4 regions of the Clostridium sp. DL-VIII genome follow, and region 1 is predicted to be linked to each of the others. Evidence: predicted binding sites of a transcription regulator. Region 1 holds the regulator's gene; each other region holds the start of a gene.

The links. Region 1 encodes LexA, which represses DNA repair genes until DNA is damaged. Its sites were predicted from a motif close to CNAACANNTGTTNG; they were not measured.
Region 2: CDLVIII_RS11850 (DNA polymerase IV) is a predicted target of LexA. The motif match lies at 1,857-1,870, and genes of this name have one in related genera.
Region 3: CDLVIII_RS05480 (DNA repair exonuclease) is a predicted target of LexA. The motif match lies at 1,188-1,201, and genes of this name have one in related genera.
Region 4: recA (recombinase RecA) is a predicted target of LexA. The motif match lies at 1,416-1,429, and genes of this name have one in related genera.

What each region holds. Positions count from the first base shown of each region.
Region 1 is NZ_CM001240.1:3,660,472-3,663,691, forward strand. Features, by position in the region: gene CDLVIII_RS16930 (methionine gamma-lyase family protein) at 1-1,248, shown strand, start outside; gene lexA (transcriptional repressor LexA) at 1,369-1,977, opposite strand; gene CDLVIII_RS16940 (GAF domain-containing protein) at 2,177-2,677, shown strand; gene CDLVIII_RS16945 (hypothetical protein) at 2,787-3,197, shown strand.
Region 2 is NZ_CM001240.1:2,583,673-2,586,892, forward strand. Features, by position in the region: gene CDLVIII_RS32500 (hypothetical protein) at 23-157, shown strand; gene CDLVIII_RS11840 (Fic family protein) at 462-1,172, shown strand; gene CDLVIII_RS31235 (hypothetical protein) at 1,261-1,476, shown strand; gene CDLVIII_RS11850 (DNA polymerase IV) at 1,881-3,137, shown strand; gene CDLVIII_RS11855 (hypothetical protein) at 3,152-3,220, shown strand, end outside.
Region 3 is NZ_CM001240.1:1,184,204-1,187,423, forward strand. Features, by position in the region: gene CDLVIII_RS05470 (hypothetical protein) at 1-591, shown strand, start outside; gene CDLVIII_RS05475 (alpha/beta-type small acid-soluble spore protein) at 806-997, shown strand; gene CDLVIII_RS05480 (DNA repair exonuclease) at 1,225-2,358, shown strand; gene CDLVIII_RS32460 (hypothetical protein) at 2,348-2,476, shown strand; gene CDLVIII_RS05485 (AAA family ATPase) at 2,457-3,220, shown strand, end outside.
Region 4 is NZ_CM001240.1:2,020,096-2,023,315, forward strand. Features, by position in the region: gene rimO (30S ribosomal protein S12 methylthiotransferase RimO) at 1-617, shown strand, start outside; gene pgsA (CDP-diacylglycerol--glycerol-3-phosphate 3-phosphatidyltransferase) at 601-1,191, shown strand; gene recA (recombinase RecA) at 1,452-2,543, shown strand; gene rny (ribonuclease Y) at 2,856-3,220, shown strand, end outside.

The DNA.
Region 1 (3,220 bases):
ATAGGAGAGAAGACGTTTGATATTTATAGACAGGCTTTAACTGACACTGAAGCTCAATTTAAAGAATATGATGAAATTAGAGAATTTAATCAGCTCAAAGTTTTAAGAGCTTTTCAAACTGAAAAAATTAGTGATTCACATTTTACGAATACCACTGGATATGGTCTTGATGATTTAGGTCGTGATGCATTAGATAATGTATACGCAAATATTTTTAATACTGAAGCTGGTCTTGTGCGTCCGCATTTTGTCAGTGGAACTCATGCTATAGGATGTGCTATAGCTGGTAATGTACGACCTGGGGATAAAATACTTTGCGTTTCAGGTCTTCCGTATGATACCTTATTAGGTGTACTTGGTTTATCAGAAAAAAAGAATCCGGGCTCTTTAGATGAATATGGAATAAAAACAGAAATAGTTGATTTAGATAAAGAAGGAAAATTCCAATTTGATAAAATTAAAGAGGCTTTAAAGAGTGATTCGAGTATAAAACTTATACATATTCAAAGAAGTACTGGTTATGCTTCTAGAAAGTCATTTTTAGTTTCCCAAATAGCAGAAGTGATTAAATGTATTAAAGAAATTCGTGAAGATGTTATAATCTTCGTTGATAATTGTTATGGTGAGTTTATAGAAACTGTTGAGCCTACTGAATTTGGTGCTGACATAATGGCAGGATCTCTTATGAAGAATATAGGAGGGGGGATTGCACCAGGAGGTGGATACATAGTTGGAAAGAAAGAATATGTAGATGCTGCTGCAAATAGAATGACTGTACCAGGAGTGGGTGGCGAATATGGCGCTACATATGGTCTTATGAGGAGTTTTTATCAAGGGTTATTTTCTGCACCTCATGTAGCTATAGAGGCTGTAAAAACAGCAATTTTTTGCGCACGTGTAATGGAAATAGCAGGCTTTAAAGTATTTCCAGCATCAAGTGATAAAAGAACAGATATTATACAAGCAATAGAATTTGGAGATCCTAAAAAATTAGTTAATTTCTGTAGTGGTATACAGGCAGGTTCACCAATAGATGCATTTGCAGTGTGTGAGCCTTGGGCAATGCCTGGTTACGATAGTGAAATTGTTATGGCTGCAGGAGCATTTATTTCAGGTTCAACTATTGAATTATCTGCAGACGGGCCAGTTAGAGAACCGTATATTGCTTATATACAAGGCGGGCTAAATTTTGATCATGGTAAAATTGGAGTACTTATTGGATTAAGCAGAGTATTGAATGTTTTATAGAATATATTACTTTTAAAATAAATAAATTATAATAAAAATAAACTATCTGAGTTATCAAAGCTATAAATTTAATAGAACTTTGATAATTAGATAGTTTATTAATTTATTTTATAAAGATATTTATATAAAGGATCTGAATATACCAACAAGCTTACCTAAAACTTTACAATCATCTACTATGATTGGATCCATTGCATCATTTTCTGGTTGAAGTCTAATATGATCTTTTTCCTTGTAGAATCTCTTTATAGTAGCGCTATCGTCAATTAATGCAACTACTATATCTCCGTTTTTAGCATTTTGCGCACTTTCTATAATCGCTAAATCATTATCGTTAATACCTGCATTAATCATGCTCTTTCCAGATACACGCAACATAAAAAGCTCATTATCATGTTTTATATAATCTAATGGTAAGGTAAAAGTATCCTCTATATTTTCAGTTGCAAGTATTGGAAGACCTGCTGTAATCTTGCCCAAGATAGGAATGTTTATCATTTCCCTTTTAGGTGCTGAAAGTTCAGCTATTTCTAAAGCTCTTGGTTTAGAGGGATCTCTTTTAATCATGCCTTTTCTCTCTAATCTTTTTAAATGTCCATGAACGGTTGAAGTTGATCTTAATGATACAGCTTCACAAATTTCTCTAACGGAAGGTGGGTAACCTTTACTTTCTGTATATGTTTTTAAAAATTCATATATCTCTGATTGCTTATCTTTTTCGTCTGACATTACAAACACCTCTCTATTCTTCTAATTATTATAGCATATAATAATTTCTATAGCAAACCTATGTTCTGAGGATTGCATCATCACAGATTTTTGATAAGTCACCATCGTAATATTATTATTCCCATTTGGAGAAAAAAATAGTATTATATTTAATGATGATATAAAGATTAAAATAATTTAAAAGGTGATGTGATAAAAAATGTTTGATATAAAAGTTTTTGAAGATATGAGCACTGAAAGTAAATTAGATAATATGCTGATCATGCTCGAAGGGTTAGTTAGTGATGAAGATTTACCAATAACTAAACTGTGTAATGCCTCTGCCTTAATAAATGCATTAATAGGAAGAATAAATTGGTGCGGATTTTATTTAGTTAATGATAATGCTCTTAAATTAGGGCCATTTCAAGGCATGCCTGCTTGCACAAAAATTGAAATAGGAAAGGGGGTCTGTGGTTTAGCGGCATTAAAAAGAGAAACTTTGTTAGTTAATGATGTACATAATTTTGAGGGACATATAGCCTGTGATGCGGCTTCAAACTCAGAAATAGTTATTCCTATAGTAAGAGATGATAAGCTTATAGGTGTTCTTGATTTGGATAGTGCTGAATTTGGCAGGTTTACAGAACTAGAAAGAAAATATTTAGAAAAAGCAATTTCAATATTGAATAAATATATTGAATGGAATGCTATAATTTAGTTAATAATATTAAAAGTTTTTATAAATAACAAATCATAAATTATTATTTGATTTGATTGATTGTTTTTGGTATAATAAAAATTCAAATATAGATAACGAGGTGTTATAAATGACATATAAATATACCGATGACGACTACTGTGATATTTACGAAAATAAAATTTGTGATAATTGTGGTAAGTGTTTAGAAATAGATGGAATAGATACAAAAGCAATTAAAATAGAAGATATCGCTAAAAGCCAGGAGCAAAACGAGCTATTAGAAGAAGAATTTTTAAATGATTTAAAATCCTCTTTAGATAAGGATGAACTAAGCGAAATTGATGAAGAAAGTCTTGATTTAAAAGATATATATGCTAAGTACGGAAAATCTTCAGATAAGATTATTGATGATGAAGATGACTATGTTGATGCTTTTGAACATATAGAATACTTAGATGGAATGGATATAGATATAGATGAAGCGACCGAAGAACTGTATCCTGGAGTTAGAAGACTCAGAAATAAAATTCAAGAATAATCCTATGAATAGATTTTCGTTTT
Region 2 (3,220 bases), 1.1 Mb from region 1:
CCTATGGAGAGGTGTATAAAAAATGAGTAATTTTATAAATGTCTTTTTTATAGTTAGGATAATGTTGGATAGATTTTATGCTATAATTTGTGATATAAATAATATGATTTTTAGGAATGCAAAAGATAAGTATAAGTTTAAACGTAAATTAAAGTAAGTGAAATAATTCTTACTATCTATTTAAAACTTGAGATTTTGGATAGAAAACAAGAAATGGAGATAAAGGAATTCACAATTCTTTAAATGAAGTATTGAAATATGTTTTTATAACTATATATTAGTAAGTGAAAAGTGGGGAAGGGAATCAAGTTGAAATTGAAAAAGATTAATTTAATCAGCTTATAGAAATAAATGGACAATTAATAACAATTTATTAGGGATAAGGAAGAAAAAATAATATTATTAATAAAGAAATAAATGTAAAAAATAGTAATTCTCAATTTAAAAAGGGTGGTGTAAAAATGCAAAGCATAGATTATAAAAAATTTCAGCAAGTACTAAAAGAAACTAAAGGAATTCATAATTCCTTAAATGAAGTATTAAAATATGATTTCATATATCATTCAAATAAAATAGAAGGAAGTACTTTTACAACAGAAGCATTGCAGCTTTTATTTGAAAAAAATATAGTCCAAGGAACTCATAAATTAGATGATGTTCAAGAAACAGTAAATTCCTTTTATACATTTGATATGGTAATTGATACTTTAGATAAAAAGCTTACGTTAGACATGATAAAGGAATGGCATGGAAGTTTAATGTATAGAACTAGCTTATATGATATGGGACTTGCTGGAGTATTTAAAAAATATCAAAATAAAATACTAGGAGCTGATTTTGAAACATCAAGTCCTTTGGAAGTTGAAGATAAGTTAAATGCCTTGATAAATAATTTTAATTCATTAGGAAAAGTAACAATAGAGGATATAGCAATATTTCATCTAGAATTTGAAGTCATTCATCCATTTCAAGATGGCAATGGCAGAATAGGACGATTTATATATTTAAAACAGTTACTAGATAATAGATTGGAACTAAAATACATGAACGGTGAATCAGCTGATGAATACAGAAAAGCATTAGGGGCTGCTTCAAAAGATAATATCAAACCATTAACTCAATATATAGAAAATCAAAAAGATTTTATAGTAGAGAATAAAAACATGTTTTAATAATTAAGAATTAAGAGATGGTCAACAATCTTAAAAGAAAAAGATAAATGCTAAGGTTGGAACTATAACTTCTGATGAAGAAAGATTTATGAATTGGGGAAGCATTGACAGAATAGATATTGCTAGTCTAGATATACCTCAATATGAGGTAATGCTTAGAGGGATGTTAGGTAAAGACAGAATTCTAGACATAATAGAAAACTTTATATTATTCCAAGAATCTAATAAATCAGATTGTGATGCTGAAGGAAATAAAATTGGAGATAAAAAAACCATAATTAAGATCTTAGCAGGTTATCATTAATATTTTGCAGTAAAAAAAGCAGTTGAAAAAACTAAGATTGCTAGTAGAACAGAAGGTGATAGAAAGATTGGTGTTGTTTGGCATACTTAAGGGTCTGGTAAGAGTTTTTCAATGGTATTTTATGCGGGTCAGCTTGTTAAAAAATAAAAGAACTTTTATTAGAAAGATTAGTAGCAGATGCTAAAAATAAAGCATTAATAATATCAAAATCAGCAGGAGTATCACTCGGAGAAATTATTAACATTGATTATAGTTGGAACGATATTAATGTATATCATAAATATAATGTGAGATGTGATGGCATGGAAGATTACTGCGAATCAGATATAAATCAATAATCCCCCTTTACAACAGAACATATGTTCAATATAATATCTATAAGAACGTATGTTTGGAGTGATTATATGGTTAATGAGAAAAATAAAATAATTTTTCATATTGATGTGAATTCAGCATATCTTTCATGGACTGCAGTTAAGCTTTTGCAATATGGAAGTGAGCTTGATATACGAAAGATACCTTCAGTAATTGGTGGTAGCGAAGAAAACAGACATGGGATAATACTTGCAGCTTCAATACCAGCGAAAAAATATGGGATAAAGACTGGAGAGCCAATATATTCAGCAAGGCTTAAATGCAGAGATCTTGTAGTCTACCCTCCAGATTATAATTGGTATGTAAGGTCAAGCGATGCATTATATAAGCTGCTTAGTGAATATTCTTCTAAAATTCAAAGATACAGTATTGATGAATGTTTTATAGATGCTACTCATTTTAAAGAAAATTATAAAAGAATAGCAATGAGAATTAAAATGAGGATAACACAAGAACTTGGTTTTAATTGCAACATTGGGATTTCAACAAATAAGTTACTTGCAAAAATGGCCAGTGATTTTAAGCCTAAAAATACTATTCATACCTTATTTAAAGAAGAAATACCACTTAAAATGTGGGATTTACCAGTTGAAGATTTATTCATGGTAGGAAGGGCAAGTGCAGCTAAGCTTAAGAAATTAAATATTAATACAATAGGTGAGCTGGCTCATAGCGATGTGAACCTTTTAATAAATAAACTACATTCTCATGGAAAGCTTATTTATGAATATGCTAATGGAATTGATAATTCAGAAATAAGAGAATCTAATTATTTAGAAGTTAAGGGAATAGGAAATTCAACTACAATTTCTTATGATGTTGAAACTATGGAAGAAGCTTTTAAAATATTATTGTCCCTTACAGAAAGTGTTGCTATGAGGCTTAGGGAAAGTAACAGTCTTTGCGGCTTGGTAGTTGTAAGCGTTAAGACTAATCAATTTGCTTATTATTCTCATCAAAAGCCATTAAAGAGTAATACTGATTCAACAAATGTAATCTTTGAGGGAATAAAAGAAGCCTTTAAAGAAGTTTGGAAAGGTGAAAAAATAAGGCAGCTAGGAGTAAGAGTTACAAAACTTTGTGCTAACTCATATGTTCAGGAAACTTTATTTGATTTCGAAAAAAATGAAAAACAGAGGAAATTGGATAAGACTTTAGATGCTTTAAGAAACAAATATGGAAAGGAAGCTGTTATGAGATCAACCTTCTTACATTCAGGAGTAAAACCACTAAATGGTGGAACAGGTTCAGATGAATATTATCCAATGATGAGCAGCATATTGTAAGGGAAGTGCAGAAAATGAAGGTTATTTCTAAGAAAATAGAAATGATAGCTTACTTTAAGAAAGATGGAAAAATAAACCCCATA
Region 3 (3,220 bases), 2.5 Mb from region 1:
AGAAATTTTGAATATGAGATACAATTTAAAATTAGTGATTATGAGAATCTAGGAATAATAATAAGTAAGAAGGACTTAACGAATAAGAACATAGTTACTTTTAGTAAAAGAAAAAATAATTCAAATATTATGAGTAACTTAAAAGAATGTCAGGATAAATGCATGATAGTATTAGACTCAGAAGTTCGAGTACCAGATGTATATGAACGCAAGCCAAGTTTTAATAAAAAAAATATGAAATATAAAATAAATGTAGTTAAAGGTTGGAAATATGATTTTAGAAGATTATTCGAAGAAAAAATGTATTTATTGTTTCCACTAAAGGTAATAGATTTAAGAAAAAGATTGTTAGACATAAATTCAGAAGCAGTATCTAAAAAGATGATTAAAGATGAAATTTTCATATTTTTCAAAGATATGAACAGATACTTGAAAAGGATTAAAAGCGCAGATTTAATTATGGATAGAGAACTTAATAAAATGAATTTGATAGCAATAGATTTATTAAATAGCTTAATTAATGATGAAAATGATATCTCTATTAATTTAAAAATGGATATACAGGCTGTATTAAAGGAAATGGTGGTATAATGATTATTTGAGTTTACTGAAGAATTACATGTTTTTAAGAAAAGTATATGAAATATAACAAGAAGTAATTCGGATTATTAGGATTAATATTGAAGATTAACCATATATTAATAAGAATAAAAGTTACCTTTAAGGTTAAAATACTATTGTCGGTAGGGGAAATAAAATATTTTGTCTATTGATGTATACCATATTAACCGAGGAGGGGATCGTTATGTCACACAATAGTAATAGAACAGTAGTTCCAGAAGCAAAAAATGGCTTGGCAAAATTCAAGACAGAAGTAGCTCAAGAACTAGGAGTTCCATTTAAAGAATATAATGGAGACTTAAGTTCTAGACAATGTGGTTCAGTAGGCGGAGAAATGGTAAAAAGAATGGTAAAGGAATATGAAAGCAGAATCTAGTTTAAAGTTATTAAATTTTAAATTAAATTCAAAAGCTAATATGTTGAAATAACATAATCATATTCTAAAATCAGGGAGATACATTACGCAGTTGCGCAATGTATCTCTTCTTTATGTGTACTAAATTTTATTTTCATATGCCTTAAAATTTTAAACATTTTGGACTGATTGTGAATTTCGTGATAAAATTAGAACAAAAGTTCGATAGAATAATTATAGGTGATTATATGAGAAAGATTAGGATTTTACATACAGCAGATTTACATTTTGATACGCCTTTTAGTGGAATGTCACCTAAAGAAGCATTGAAAAGTAAAGAAGAATTAAAACAGGTTTTTGAAAAGATAATACAGATTTCACTAGAGAAAGAAATAGATATTCTTTTAATTGCAGGAGATATTTTTGATAATTTATCTGTAAATAAAACTACTCTTTATTTTATTAAAAATTGTCTTGAAAAAATAAATACCATTAAAGTATTTATAAGTCCAGGGAATCATGATCCATTTAATGAAAAATCTTTTTATAGTATTGTAGATTGGCCTGAAAATGTTTATATTTTCAAGGGAAAGATGGAAAAAGTAATATTAGAAGATCTAAAGACTATAGTTTGGGGTGCTGGATTTAATACTTCCCATGTTAATAAATCTATGCTAAAAGAAGTGAAAAGAGTAGAGGACTATAACAATATAATGGTCATACATGGTGAAGTTGCTTCTATAAAAGATGGAAATGAGTATAATCCTATTACAGAAGAGGATATAGCGGAAAGTAATATGGATTATATAGCACTAGGCCATAGACATAAATTTTCAGAAGTAAAGAAAATAAAAAATACTTACTATAGCTATAGTGGATGTCCTCAAGGAAGAGGTTTTGATGAACTTGAAGATAAAGGAATAGTTTTATTAGAGATTAAAGATAGATTTCTTGAAAGTAAGTTTATTAGAACATCCATTAGAAACTATTATGAAAAAGAGATAAACATTGAAGGATGTTTTGGCTATAGCGAGGTAAAGAGCAGAATTGTTAATGAAATTTCAAATGATTATAGAAAAAATAATTTTTATAAGATAATTTTAAGTGGACAGGTATCCGAGGGATTTGTAATTAATGAAGAAGTTTTGCAAGATCTTCTTAAGGGAGAGTTTTATTTTATAAAACTTATAGATAAAAGTGAAATTAAATTGAATTTGAGTGAATTAATGAAGGGATATTCTCTTAAAAGCATGTTTGCTAAGAAAATATATGATAAACTGCAAAGCGCAGAGACAGAAGAGGAAAAGGAACTTATAACCTTAGCGCTAAAAATAGGACTTCAAAGTATTTCGGGAGAAGAGGTAAAAATTTATGAAGGATAAATTAACAACATATGAACTTGTGAGTTGTAGATTTATGCTTGGTATAAGTGAACATATGGAAAAATTTATGAAGAGATACATCTTATCTTGTAAAAGAGGTGAGTTTTTTGAAAATTAAAAATGTTAATATAAAAGCTTTTGCCGGACTTAAAGAAAAAAGATTAGATTTTGAGGATGGATTTAATTTAATTTATGGAAAAAATGAAAAGGGAAAGAGTACAATTGAAAATTTCATTAAAATATGGTTGTATGGAATTGATAATTCAAGGGGAAAGTTTAATGATAGAAAAAAATATTCACCGTTAACTGGGGAAAAAATTTCTGGTGAGCTAGTATTAGAGCATGAAGAAAAAGGATATATCATAAAGAGAAGCTTTGGAGCAACCAAAAAAGATGATACTTGCGAAATCTTAGATGAGATAACTGGCGAGATTATAGAAATTGAAAATAAAAATGAACCAGGAAAGTATTTTTTAGATATAAATCTGGCAACTTTCATAAAAACTTTATTTATAGGGCAATTAGGAGTTATGGTTTCAAAAGATAAAGAAGAAGAAATAATGGAAAAAATAACAAATATATATAACACCGGAGATGAAAACACATCTGTAAAAAAAATAATTGAAAAGTTAGAAAAAAGGAAAAAACAATTAACTGGAGTTAGAAAAGGCGGAGAACTTGATTTATTGAAGGATAATGCTGATGCTCTTAAAGCAGAACTCTGGGAAGCATATAAATTAGCTGAAGAAAATGTTGATAATGAAGAAAGTTTAATAAGAAAAAAAGAGTTAAAGATTCATATAAATGAACAGATTCAAAAATTAGATTTGTATAAGAAGTATGTAAAGAAAATAAAGCTTCA
Region 4 (3,220 bases), 1.6 Mb from region 1:
TATACGATGAACTTATAGAAGAAATCGCAAATAATAATAAGATTGTAAAGTATTTAGATTTACCGATACAACATATAAGTGATAAGATTTTAAAGCTTATGGGAAGAAAAACAAGTAAACAAGATATAATAGATAAGATACAAAAACTTAGAAAAAACGTTCCAGAAATTGTTTTAAGAACAACTTTTATAGTGGGATTTCCAAATGAAAATGATGATGATTTTAACGAAATCATGGAATTTTTAAAAGAATACAAACTTGATAAAGTAGGAGTATTTACTTATTCACAAGAGGAAGATACGCCAGCAGCCAAAATGGAAGGGCAGATAAGTGAGGCTGTTAAGAAAAAAAGAGAAGAAGAATTAATGATATTACAAAAAGATATTTCTGGAGAAATAAATAAATTGAAAATTGGAAAGTTATATGATATTCTTGTTGAGGGATATAATGGTAAGTATTATTATGGGAGAAACTATGAAATGGCTCCTGATATAGATGCAAATGTATTGTTTGAATCATCAAAAAATATAGATAATGGTGAGTTTATAAAAGTAAAGATAATTGAAAATATGGATTATGATTTAGTGGGAGTTGTTGTGGATGAATCTTGCAAATAAGTTAACCCTAATTAGAATAGTTTTGGTTCCTGTATTTTTAATATTTATAGCCGTGAGAGATATACCTTATGGTAGTTTTATAGCTACATTTATATTCATTTTAGCTTCATTAACTGATAAGCTTGATGGGTATATTGCTAGAAGTAGGAATCAAATAACAAATTTTGGAAAATTTATGGATCCTTTAGCAGACAAATTATTAGTTACAGCGGCTTTAATCTCTTTGGTTGAAGTGCATGTGGTACCATCATGGGCAGCAGTTGTTATAATCGCCCGTGAATTTGCAGTTTCAGGCTTAAGATCAATAGCAGCAGCACAAGGAAGAGTTATAGCAGCGAGCTGGTGGGGAAAAATAAAAACAGTTATTCAAATAATAGCAATAATTTTATTATTATTAAAAATAAACATACATGATGCAAAATTATTGAATATTTTTACAATAGATAATTACTACTTAAAAAAATTCTTTGTCATAGTGCCTACAGTAGCTCTTATGCTTGCGGTTATTGTAACATTAATTTCTGGCTATGACTATTTTAAGAAGAATAAAGAAGCCGTTTCTTATGATAAGTAGAAGCTATAGCTAAAAATATGAAAAAATAAAAATTTTATGTTTAAGAATATATAAAATTGGATATAAATTAAATGGTTCCTTCTTTAACAGTTAAAGAAGGGACTTTTTATAAGGTGCATTCAAAAAAATAGCAGAGTAGCTTGCATATTTTACACTATTATTTTCTTTGTATATGCCTAGAATTAATTATTGACTATAGTTTAGAATTAATTTATAATAAATACAGAACATAAGTTCGATAGAAGGGAGCTATTAGTATTATGGGAAATATAAATGCAGAAAAGTTAAAAGCAATTGAAAGTGCTATGAGTCATATAGAAAAACAATTTGGTAAAGGTTCAGTAATGAAATTGGGTGATCATAATATTTCTAATATGGATGCTATATCAACTGGATGCCTAGATTTAGATATAGCCCTTGGAATTGGTGGAGTACCTAAAGGAAGAATTATTGAAATTTATGGACCAGAAAGTTCAGGTAAAACTACAATTGCACTTAGTATAGCAGCAGAATCACAAAAAAAAGGCGGAGCTGTAGGATATATAGATGCTGAACATGCATTAGATCCTAGCTATGCCCAAAAACTTGGTGTGGATGTTGATAGTTTAATAATCTCTCAGCCTGATACAGGAGAGCAAGGACTTGAAATTGCAGAAGCTCTAGTTCGTTCTGGCGCAATTGATGTTTTAGTAGTAGACTCTGTTGCCGCGTTAGTACCAAAAGCTGAAATTGAAGGAGAAATGGGAGATTCGCATATTGGGCTTCAAGCAAGACTTATGTCTCAAGCCTTAAGAAAACTTGCAGGAACAATAAATAAGACTAATTGTGTTGCTATATTTATTAATCAGTTAAGAGAAAAAGTAGGAGTAATGTTTGGATCTCCAGAAACAACAACTGGAGGAAGAGCATTAAAATTCTATGCATCAGTGCGACTTGATATTAGAAGAATAGATTCAATAAAACAAGGTGATGCGATAATCGGTAACAGAACAAGAATAAAGGTAACTAAAAATAAAGTAGCACCACCATTTAAACAAGCAGAGTTTGATATTATGTACAATGAAGGTATTTCAAGATATGGAAATATCGTAGATGTTGGAGTAAAGGAAGAGATAGTTCAAAAAAGCGGCGCTTGGTTTTCTTATAATGATATAAGATTAGGCCAAGGAAGAGAAAATGCTAAGTTGTATTTAAAGGAAAATCCAGAAATAGCGTTAGATATAGAAAATCAAATTAGAGAAAAATATAATCTTCCACCTGCAGAATTGATTAAAATAAACAAATCAGAAGAAAAAATCGAGAATGCTAATGATGAGATAAGTGAAAGTATTGAAGAGAAAGTAGAAAAATAAAAATAAATTTAACTAAGGTATGAATAAAAATAATTTCACTTCATAATATATTAATAGGTTGAATTATAAGTATAGCTGCATGTATGATTAAACATATATGTAGCTATATTTACAATGCTTTAGTATAGGCGAAAACAATGTGATACGAGGGATAGCCATTATATGAGTAAACTTGACATAATTTTGTTTTTAATATAGAATAAAAAGGAATACTGGTTTATCATATTCCAAATGCAGTGAGAAGAATATGACACCTTACTATACTTTCTTGTTAGTAATATAATGAGAAATAATAAATTAGGAGGTGTTTATGTGCAACTAGCAGTAATTATATTAGTAGATATAGTAGTCTTACTAATATTAGGAATAGTGGTTTATAAAACGATTCAAAATATATCGAAGACTAAGATAGAATCGCTTGAAAAAGAAGCAGAAGAAGTTTTAAACAGAGCCAAAAGGGATGCAGAAGCTAAAAAGAAAGAAGCAATCCTTGAGGCAAAGGAAGAACTTCATAAATTAAGAAGTGATTTTGATAAGGAATCTCGGGACAGAAGAAATGAAATTCAAAGGCTTGAAAGAAGAATAATTCAAAGAGAAGAGGCACTTGATAAGAAAAGTGAGCTTCTTGAGAAAAAGGATGAAACAATCAATGAAAGAATGCTTGAGGTAGATCAAGT